Regions from separate parts of the Vallitalea sediminicola genome, predicted to be linked through region 2. Evidence: riboswitches for the same ligand, from Rfam matches in the RefSeq annotation. Region 2 holds a riboswitch; each other region holds the start of a gene.
The links. A riboswitch is a leader RNA that binds a small molecule or an ion and turns the genes downstream of it on or off. The one in region 2 is predicted to bind cobalamin.
Positions count from the first base shown of each region.

Region 1: linked by a shared signal. The riboswitch ahead of ACX6CF_RS14450 (ABC transporter substrate-binding protein) and the one ahead of ACX6CF_RS21270 (methyltransferase domain-containing protein) in region 2 are both predicted to bind cobalamin.
Region 3: linked by a shared signal. The riboswitch ahead of ACX6CF_RS00240 (sirohydrochlorin cobaltochelatase) and the one ahead of ACX6CF_RS21270 (methyltransferase domain-containing protein) in region 2 are both predicted to bind cobalamin.

Region 1 is NZ_BTPT01000031.1:82,087-85,359, forward strand. It holds gene ACX6CF_RS14445 (replication-associated recombination protein A) at 63-1,379, shown strand; cobalamin riboswitch at 1,732-1,904, shown strand; gene ACX6CF_RS14450 (ABC transporter substrate-binding protein) at 2,058-3,116, shown strand; gene ACX6CF_RS14455 (FecCD family ABC transporter permease) at 3,229-3,273, shown strand, end outside.
Region 2 is NZ_BTPT01000064.1:9,796-13,068, forward strand. It holds gene ACX6CF_RS21265 (FecCD family ABC transporter permease) at 1-177, opposite strand, end outside; gene ACX6CF_RS21270 (methyltransferase domain-containing protein) at 170-1,180, opposite strand; cobalamin riboswitch at 1,370-1,544, opposite strand; gene ACX6CF_RS21275 (MATE family efflux transporter) at 1,706-3,085, opposite strand; gene ACX6CF_RS21280 (TetR/AcrR family transcriptional regulator) at 3,233-3,273, opposite strand, start outside.
Region 3 is NZ_BTPT01000001.1:57,164-60,436, reverse strand. It holds gene ACX6CF_RS00245 (cobyrinate a,c-diamide synthase) at 1-915, opposite strand, end outside; gene ACX6CF_RS00240 (sirohydrochlorin cobaltochelatase) at 912-1,691, opposite strand; cobalamin riboswitch at 1,827-1,974, opposite strand; cobalamin riboswitch at 2,104-2,310, shown strand; gene ACX6CF_RS00235 (ABC transporter substrate-binding protein) at 2,501-3,273, shown strand, end outside.

The DNA.
Region 1 (3,273 bases), on a different contig from region 2:
TAGTTAGTAAAAATAAGATTATTAGAAACTTAGAATTAACATAGATGATAGAGGAGATAGATATGGATTTATTTGATATGATGAGAGAAAAAACTCTAGAAACTGAATCCCCATTAGCAGCTAGATTACGACCAACATCTATTGAAGAAGTAGTTGGACAAGAACACATAGTAGGAGAAGGTAAATTATTATATAGAGCTATAAAGGCAGACAAATTAGGTTCGCTTATTTTTTATGGACCGCCTGGAACAGGGAAAACTACTCTTGCAAAAGTGATAGCAAATACCACAAAATCTGAATTTGTTCAATTAAATGCAACTATATCAGGAAAGAAAGACATTGAAAAAGTAGTAAATGAAGCTAAAAACAGGCTAGGAATGACTCTAGGAAAGACTATTCTATTTATTGATGAAATCCATAGATTCAACAAAGCACAGCAGGATGCTCTTTTACCATACGTTGAAGATGGTACTGTAACACTCATTGGTGCTACTACAGAGAATCCTTATTTTGAAGTAAACAGTGCTCTAGTATCTAGGTCCAGAGTATTTGAATTAAAACCTTTGGGTAACAAAGATATTCGTAAATTAATAATAAGAGCTATTACTGATAAAGAAAAAGGATTAGGAGATTTTAATGCCAGAATTAATGAAGAAGCTATAGAGTTCTTGTCTGACAGAGCTAATGGAGATGCAAGAGCAGCTCTTAATGCCATTGAACTAGGGGTTCTTACTACTGAGCCAGATGAAGAAGGTATAATTGAAATAGATATAGATGTAGCATCAGAATGTATACAAAAAAGAGTTATCAACTATGACAAAAACGGTGATAATCATTATGATACTATATCAGCTTTCATAAAAAGTATGAGAGGTTCAGATCCAAATGCAGCTGTCTATTATCTTGCAAGAATGATTTATGCAGGAGAAGATCCAAAATTCATAGCGAGAAGGATTGTTATTTGTGCTGCTGAAGATGTAGGAAATGCAGATCCTATGGCAATACAGGTTGCAATGGCTGCTGCTGATGCAGTTAATTTTATAGGTATGCCAGAAGGTAGGATAATATTATCCCAGGCAGCAACATATGTTGCTTGTGCTCCCAAAAGTAATGCTGCTTACTTAGCTATTGATAAGGCTTTAGATGATGTTAAGAAAATACAGATTACTGCAATTCCATCATATCTGAAAGATAGTCATTATAGTGGTGCAAAAAAACTTGGTCACGGAACAGGGTATAAATATGCTCATGACTATGAAAATCATTATGTAAAACAGCAATATTTACCAGATGAACTTGTTGATGAGATATATTATAATCCTACTGAACAAGGATATGAGAAGAAAATTGTAGAGCATTTCAACAAGATAAAAAAATAAAAAATGCAAGTAAGTCAGAAAAGTGTTTTGTTCTAACTTGGTTTTTGCAAAATAGTATATGTATATGTTACGCCAGCTAATTGCTCGTCCTGAGCAAAAAGATGGGTTCGGCGTCCTGCCTCACTACTTCACATATACATATACTATTTTGCTTCCTAGTATCTATAATATAATCACAAACCACTTTTCTTCTAAAGTATCTAACTATTGGCTGTTACAGAGTTTATAATAATATTATTATATAAAGATAAAAAATGGAAAACTCAAATAGCTAGTTTTATATTGACATATTAATATTAAAGTATATAATAAAATTATCTTTGTTATTACGTATATATAACATAAGATACTAAAATTTAATAGATAAAAAGGTACTCGTTGAGTTAAAAGGGAAAGTGGTTAGATGCCACTGCAGCCCCCGCTACTGTAAATGGTGTGAAATCTAAAATGTCATTGGGAAACTGAGAAGACTAGAGAGTAAGTTAAGCCATAAGCCAGGAGACCTGCCTTTTTACAATGTTTTCAGCTTTCGGTGGGAGAGTGTAGATTCACATATTTATTTGTAATCTGACTGTGCCTGAGCACAGTTTTTTGTTGCTTATAAATAGAAAATGCTACATGAGTATACCGAGTGTTAATCACTTTTCTTATTAAAGAGATATTATGGAGGTTATAGAAATGAAAAAAATATTAAAGCTGTTACTGACAACAATGTTAATCTCAGTACTTGTTTTTAGTTTGGCTGCTTGTGGTGGTAAGAAGACACCAAAGGAAGATACATACAAACAAGATAATCAAGTAGATAAAGATGAAACATCAAAAACTGACGAAGACAAAGGTACTGATGAAGATAAGGATAGTAATGATAAGGAAGATGGAAATACTGGTAAGGAAGAAGATACTAGTAGCGAATCAGATATATATCCATTAACTATAACAGATAAATATGGTAAGGAAATAACAATTGAAAAAGAACCAAAAACTGTAGTTTCAATTTCACCAGAATTTACAGAAACAATATTTGCTCTAGGAGCAGGAGACAAAATCATAGGTAGAACAGATTTTTGTGACTATCCTAGTGAAGTAGCGAATATAGAATCAATTGGTGGTCTAGAAGAATTTAATATTGAGAAAGTAGTAGATCTTAACCCTGATGTTGTAGTTACATCTGCTCATGTAAAAGATGATGCTGTAGCTAAGTTGCAAGAACAAGGTATCACTGTTTTATCACTTTCTTGGAATGAAAGTTTTGAAGGTGTATATGGTTATATCAATACACTTGGTGAAGTTCTTAATAAAAAAGAAGAAGCAGATGAAGTAGTAACTAGTATGAAAGATAAAGTGACCGAAATTAAAAAAGCTATAGAAAAAGAAGAAAGACCAACAACATATTTTGTGGTAGGGTATGGAGAAGGTGGAGACTTTACAGCTACTGGAGATACTTTTTTAGGTGAAGTAATGGATATGGCTGGAGCTGATAATATAGCGAAAGATGCTACAGGTTGGGCGTACAGTATTGAACAAATAGTTGATAATGACCCTCAGATTGTTATATGTTCAGATAAGAATGATGTTAAAACTAAGCTAAAATCATTAGAAGGATATAAAGATTTAACTGCTGTCAAAGAAGGAAAATTATACGAAACAGATGAAAATCTATTTTTTAGACAAGGACCAAGAATAATTGATGGATTAATTAATTTAGTCAAAATAATTCATCCAGATGCTATTAAATAATGTAAAGAGATTAGAATTCTAGTATACTTTAAGTAAGTCTATGCGAAATATTAGCATAGGCTTACTGTGTATAAATAGAAAAGGACATACTAAGTAAAGCAGGTTTAATAATATGAAGATATTTAGAAAAAGTAATATTATAATAAGTTTATTAGTA
Region 2 (3,273 bases):
ATTAACTGAAGCACCTGTTTCTTCTATACCTAAAATCTTATGCTGTAATATCTTTATCACTTCTAATGGCGATAAGGAATAGCGCCCTAAAAAAAGTGAAATAAAACTAATTGCTAGAAGAAGAATTATTCCCATTGCGATAATTTTTATAACACGTTTTTCTCCCCCTTCATTCATATTTTTTCTTCCTTACCATATAATTAAGTCCACTTTCATCATTAAATATAATTTCAAGTCCAGAATCTTTAATTGTCTTTCTTATTATAGGATCTGGTTTCAAAATATCTAAACCATTTAAATGACTTGACAACCATCCCAAAATATACTTTTTGGGAGCTGTAAATTCCTCATTAATTCCATGAGTACTTATGTAAATATAACCATCATCATTAAGTGAATCGCATAATTTACTTATCATTTTTTCCAAATCTCCGACAAAATCTAAAACCCCTGAAGCTATTATAAGATCGTATTTGTCATCAAAAGAATCCGTAACAAAATTACCAGATTGAGTACTTATTTGTTCGGCTACTTTATATTCTTCTATAACTTCTTGCGTCAATTCTGTTACGAAAGGTTGATCAAATACTACACCCTTTGCGTTAGGAAAATTTCTGGCAATTTCAATAGACATGATTCCTGAACCACCACCCATATCTAATACTTTAAATTCCTCCTCTTTATCAAAATATCTATTTATTAAAGAAATAAATTTCTGAACTCTTCCCAAATACATTGTATTTCTTGCTCCTTGATTCATGGAACGAAAATCAAAAAAATCAGAACCGTTCTGGTCTTTGAAATCCACTTTTTTAGAACCATCTTGAACTAATTCTACAACGTTTGCGAGGTTTGTCATATCTCTCCAATAAAGAAGATGTTCTCCCACATACATCTTACTACCTGGGTTTAAATAATAATTAGTTTCTGGTAAATTAGAGAATTTATCACCTTCTTTTCTTAAAAAATTGATAGCGGTTAATGCATTCAAAAGAAGTTCTAAATTCCTTGAATTGTATCCAGTTTGATTAACTAATTCTTGAATTGTAACAGGGAACTGTAATTTACCAAACAAATTCAGTTCTATTGCTGCATACATTAATTGAGTCTCTAAAAAATCATGAGTCTTCCCCATAAATTTACTCGCATCGTACTTTGGTATACTAGTTGCTGTTTTCATACTAAATATCACTCCCAATTTTATTTTTTTAATCTATGATTTCCTTAGCACATATGAAATAACTTCTATTTCATATGTTTTTAGAATAGGATTACATTAAAAAAACTGCCTATTAGGCAGTTTAAAAGCAAAACAATAAAAACATAGTATACTATGCATTTAGATAATACTCACTTTCCCGCCGAAAGATATACTTAAACATATTTGGCAGGTCTTCTGACTTAAGTTCAACCAAATGTTATTACCTTCCCAATTTCTCAGTGGCATATTAAACACTTGTCCCTATTACAGCAGCGGGGGCTGTTGCAGAATTTCACTGCATTCCCTTTTAATATTTATAATTACCATATATGTATTCTATTAATTTTTTTCATTCTATCATATTAAAAATTCAATGTCAATTATATATCAGTATTCGTCAAAATTAATTAATAAAAAATTATAATTTACATAAAAACTTTAAATATCACTATAATTCATCAAATATTTCAACTAATTATTTATATTACAATTATTTTAGTCTTATCAAATGCCCTCTTTAGCAAAAGAATTATTATAACCTTTTATCTGCTTATTCAATGCAGTAAATTCACCTATGGTAAAAACAATAGATAGTGATATTGTTAAGAAATCGCCAATTGGTAACGCTAACCATACACCTGTTTCTTTCATAAATAATGGTAATATTAGAGACAATGGGATGAAGAACAATATTTGTCTGCCCATGACTATCAATGCCGCTTTACCAGCTTTACCAAGAGCTTGGTATAATGTAATAGATGTAATCATTAGTCCATATAAAACAAATACACATAAATACATTCTAAAGCTATTAACTCCTTCTGAAACTAAAGCTGAATCAGTAATAAACCAACCAAGTATGAATTTAGGCAATAACATAAACAATAGCCATAATATACCGGATATCCAAGTAGCTATTTTAGTAAATGATACAAAAGCTTCTTTTACTCTAGCAAATTGTTTAGCACCATAATTTGCTCCTAAAATAGGTTGTAATCCTTGACCTATTCCCCACATTGGAATAAAAGCAAACATCATAATACGTTGTGCTGAACTTAGAACTATAATACTGTTATTTCCTCCATAAGAAGACATCAACCTAAGTAATATAGCTAATTGTATAGCAGACATGACTTGCATTAACATTCCTGAGAACCCAACACTCAACATTTTCGGCATGACATCCATTGATATCTTTATGCTTTTTTTAGTTAATTTAATAACACTTTTTCCTGATTTGAAATAGACAATATCACCTATTAAATATATAATCTGGCTGATAACAGTTGCTATTGCAGCACCTTCTATTCCCATTCCAAATACTATAATAAAAATTGGATCTAAAATAATATTAATGATCATACCAATGAAAACAATCTTCATAGCAGCTTTCATCTTGCCTTCTCCACGAATCAGCATATTAAGTGCAGGTCCTACCCCACCAAATATAAATCCTAAAGCTATAATTCTTATGTACTTTTCACCTAGAACTAATATTTCATCTTTTGCACCGAGAAATTGAAGAATTGGTGTTGCAAATAAACAGATTATAATTGTTAGTATTCCTGATATTATGGCAACACCTATAATTACATTTCCAAATAACTTATTAATAGTTTCCTCATCTTTTTCACCTAGAGCCCTTGATAAAAGAGACATTGCTCCTGTTGCAAATAAAGTTAGAATAGCTTGATTGATTAGAACAATATTATAAGCCATAGTTATTGCTCCAACTCCTGCTCCACTTACAAACTGTCCTACAAATATAGCATCTACCATATTATATAAACCTACTGCCAGCATTCCAATGATACCAGGTATAGCGAGTTTCATAAAAAGTTTACCCATATTCATTTCTAGTAATGCTTTTCTGTTTTCGCTCATATTTATTTTCCTCCTTTAATTAATAATATTTATATATAAGTGATATTAATTAATAGTAAATAAACATATCACTTATTTTTATAGCAAGTGACGTCACCGTCAGTTAAAAATTAAATTTTTTTACATTGTATTAAAACGATTTTACTTCTATAAGTATTCATTGAAAAAATCAAAAAACATTTTATGAA
Region 3 (3,273 bases), on a different contig from region 2:
GGCAAATACTTCAGGGTAACCACCTGCTAGATATATCCCATCACATTTATCAGGTAATGATTTATCTCGTAGAGGACTAAAGTAATGAATATGAGCTCCTAATTCTATTAATATTTCTATATTTTCATTGTAATGAAATGAGAATGCTTTATCTTTTGCTACAGCAATATGTACATCAAATTGATTATTGGTTTTAACTCTATCAGGCTCTTCTAATGGTTCTGCATTCCCAGCTATCTCAATCAACTTATCAATATCTACAGTATCAGTGATAGTATCTGCGAGTTTATGAATCTTTGCATTCATATCCCTTATTTCACTACTTTGAATAAGTCCTAGATGTCTGCTTTCCAGTTTCACTTCATCTAGTTTTGGTAGATATCCTATTACTGGAACATCCGTATTGATTTCAATAGTTTCTTTTAATATTTCATAATGTCTTTCTGACATGGGAAGATTAATTATTACGCCTTTTATCGAGATATCTCTAAAAGTTTTCATTCCATGAACTATTGCCGCAGCACTGGTTGACATTCCCTTTACATTCATCACCAATATAACAGGGGATTTCAGTATCTTGGATATATGCGCTGTACTACCAATCATAGGCTCACTGCCATAACCATCATATAATCCCATGACACCTTCAATGATACTTATGTCTGCATCTTGATTATATTTATCAAATAGATATCTGTTCATCTGGTCTTTCAAAAGCCATCCATCTATGTTAATACTGGGTCTACCAGTTACACTTTCATGGAATCCCGTGTCTATGTAATCAGGTCCTACTTTATATGGTTGTACTTTTAATCCTCTTTTACATAATGCGGCCATTAACGCTATTGTAAGAGTCGTTTTACCCGTTCCGCTATTTGGAGCTGATATAATTAATCTAGGTTTTTCCGTCATCATTGATTATTCACTGCTTCCTTTAGGTGATTAAGATAAATTTTTCTAATTGCTTGGTTACCACCTAATCCTTTAGTTATTGTTCTAACTTCTATATCATTAGCAATTAGTACATTTTTCCATGAATCTTCTTCGTCTCCTGCCATATCATTGTGGGCATGATCTCCTGCAACTACCAAAAATGGCATAAGAACTGCTTTACTGTATTTTCCTTTTTTCAATCTCTTGATAATTGATTCAATTCCATCTTCTATAGTTCCTATCAATATTGGTAACTGTTCATTTTCTAGAAGATATTGTAAATAATAATAGCTTGTATTAGCATAATGTTCAGTACCATGCCCTAGCAATACAACAGCTTCATTAGTATCTACACTAGGGATATAAGTTTTCAATGCTTCTATAACTTCTTTATAATCATTTTTATGATATAGCAAAGGGCATGAAAGAGTAATATGTACATTTTTATTATGATTCATTATATTAACTATTGTTTTTATCTTATCATACTCAAAACCTGGTATTATATGGGTTGGTTGTACAATGATGTGTTCAAAACCTTCTTCAATCAATCGTTTTAATGCTTCCTTTGGTGTATCTATTAATATATTTTTTTCTTTTAACTTTCTTATTATTATGTTAGATGTAAATGCACGTACTACCTTATAATCAGTGTATGTAGTCTCTATCAATTTTTCTATAGGTTCTATCTGTTCTCTTCTTGCACTTTCATAACTACTTCCAAAACTTACAACTAATATCGCTTTTTTCTTTTCCATAATAACTGCCTCCTTATATATAATAAAAAACTCTTACCTACAACGAGATAAGAGTATGATATACATTATTTATTAATGAATAATAAATAGTTACACCCTCTGTCCCTCGCAAAGTTTTTACGCAAAATAATACGTAAGTGTATTAGGATTAAAATAGGTACTCTGACTATAATAACTTCCTTAATATAAAAGGAAATTATTTACACAGTGGCGTGACCGTTCAGGATTCTAACCTGATTCCCTTTGAGAATTAATAAGAATTATCCTCAAACATATATATTTCTATTTAATCGTTAATTAATTTAATCTTATAATAAATCATATAAAGCCCTATGTCAATGAAACATTAATAATGTAATGCTATCCATATCACATTGACATTACCATAAAACTATGATACTATTTCTTTAAAATTTAATAGTTCTTTGAAGGTGCTTTTATAATGTTAAACCAACAAAATTTACCATTATAAGATAATAGGGAATGAGGTGTGAATCCTCTACAGCCCCCGCTACTGTAAGTAGGGATGAAATCTTAGATATATCACTGGGAAACTGGGAAGATTAAGAGAGTAAATTGAACTACGAGTCAGGAAACCTGCCTTTAATAATCCATGTAACTAACTTCGGGTGAGAAGATACGATTACATTAATTAATTAATAATTTTACATATGATAAACTTATTTAATTTGTTAATATAACTTACAACGATTAGTTGTAGGTTTTTTTATTTATATCACTCCTTAAAAGACTATTAGATTAAAATTCAATGATACCTTAATAAAAGAATTTCTAGGAGGACTTTAATAATGAAAAACATGAAACGTATCGCCATTTTATTAATCTTTATTTTGACCGTTACTTCATTTAGTGGATGTTCTAAACAGCAGGATTCATCAAAAACTACTGTTACTCCAGATAACACTGAGAAAACTACTGATGAAGATAAAGATGTTGAAAAAGATACAGCTACATCTAGTGATGATTCAGAAAAAGATTCTGCAACTGAAGATTCACAGGCATTACCCGAATTCATAGTCGAAGATACTGATACAACTATTACATATTTGAACCCATTAGGTGATGAACAAACAATTACTAAGAATCCAAAAAAAGTTGTTGTTCTTATGAATTCTATTCTAGATATCTGGTATCTAGCAGGTGGAGAAGCCATTGCTAGAGTAAGTGGTAAAACTAATGTTCCAGAAGCTGCTAAGGATATTGAACAAGTGGGAAAAGTAAACGCACCTAGTGTTGAAAAAATATTATCTCTAGAACCTGACTTAGTTATCTTAAGCTCAACTAGAAGCCAACACGTAGAAATGGAAGATATACTAAAAAGCAATAACATAGAATATGCATATGTTGATGTTAGTAATAATCCTTACAGTAGATTTAATGATACATTAAGATTATTTACAAAGATTACTGGTAGAGATGATATTTATGATTCAGAAGTAAAAGCTCTACAGGAAAATGTAAATAAAATCTGTGAAAAAGCAAAAAAAGAAGAACAGCCTAATGTATTTATTTTATTTGGTTCTTCAAAATATGTAAAAGCAGAACTTTCTACAGGTCTAGT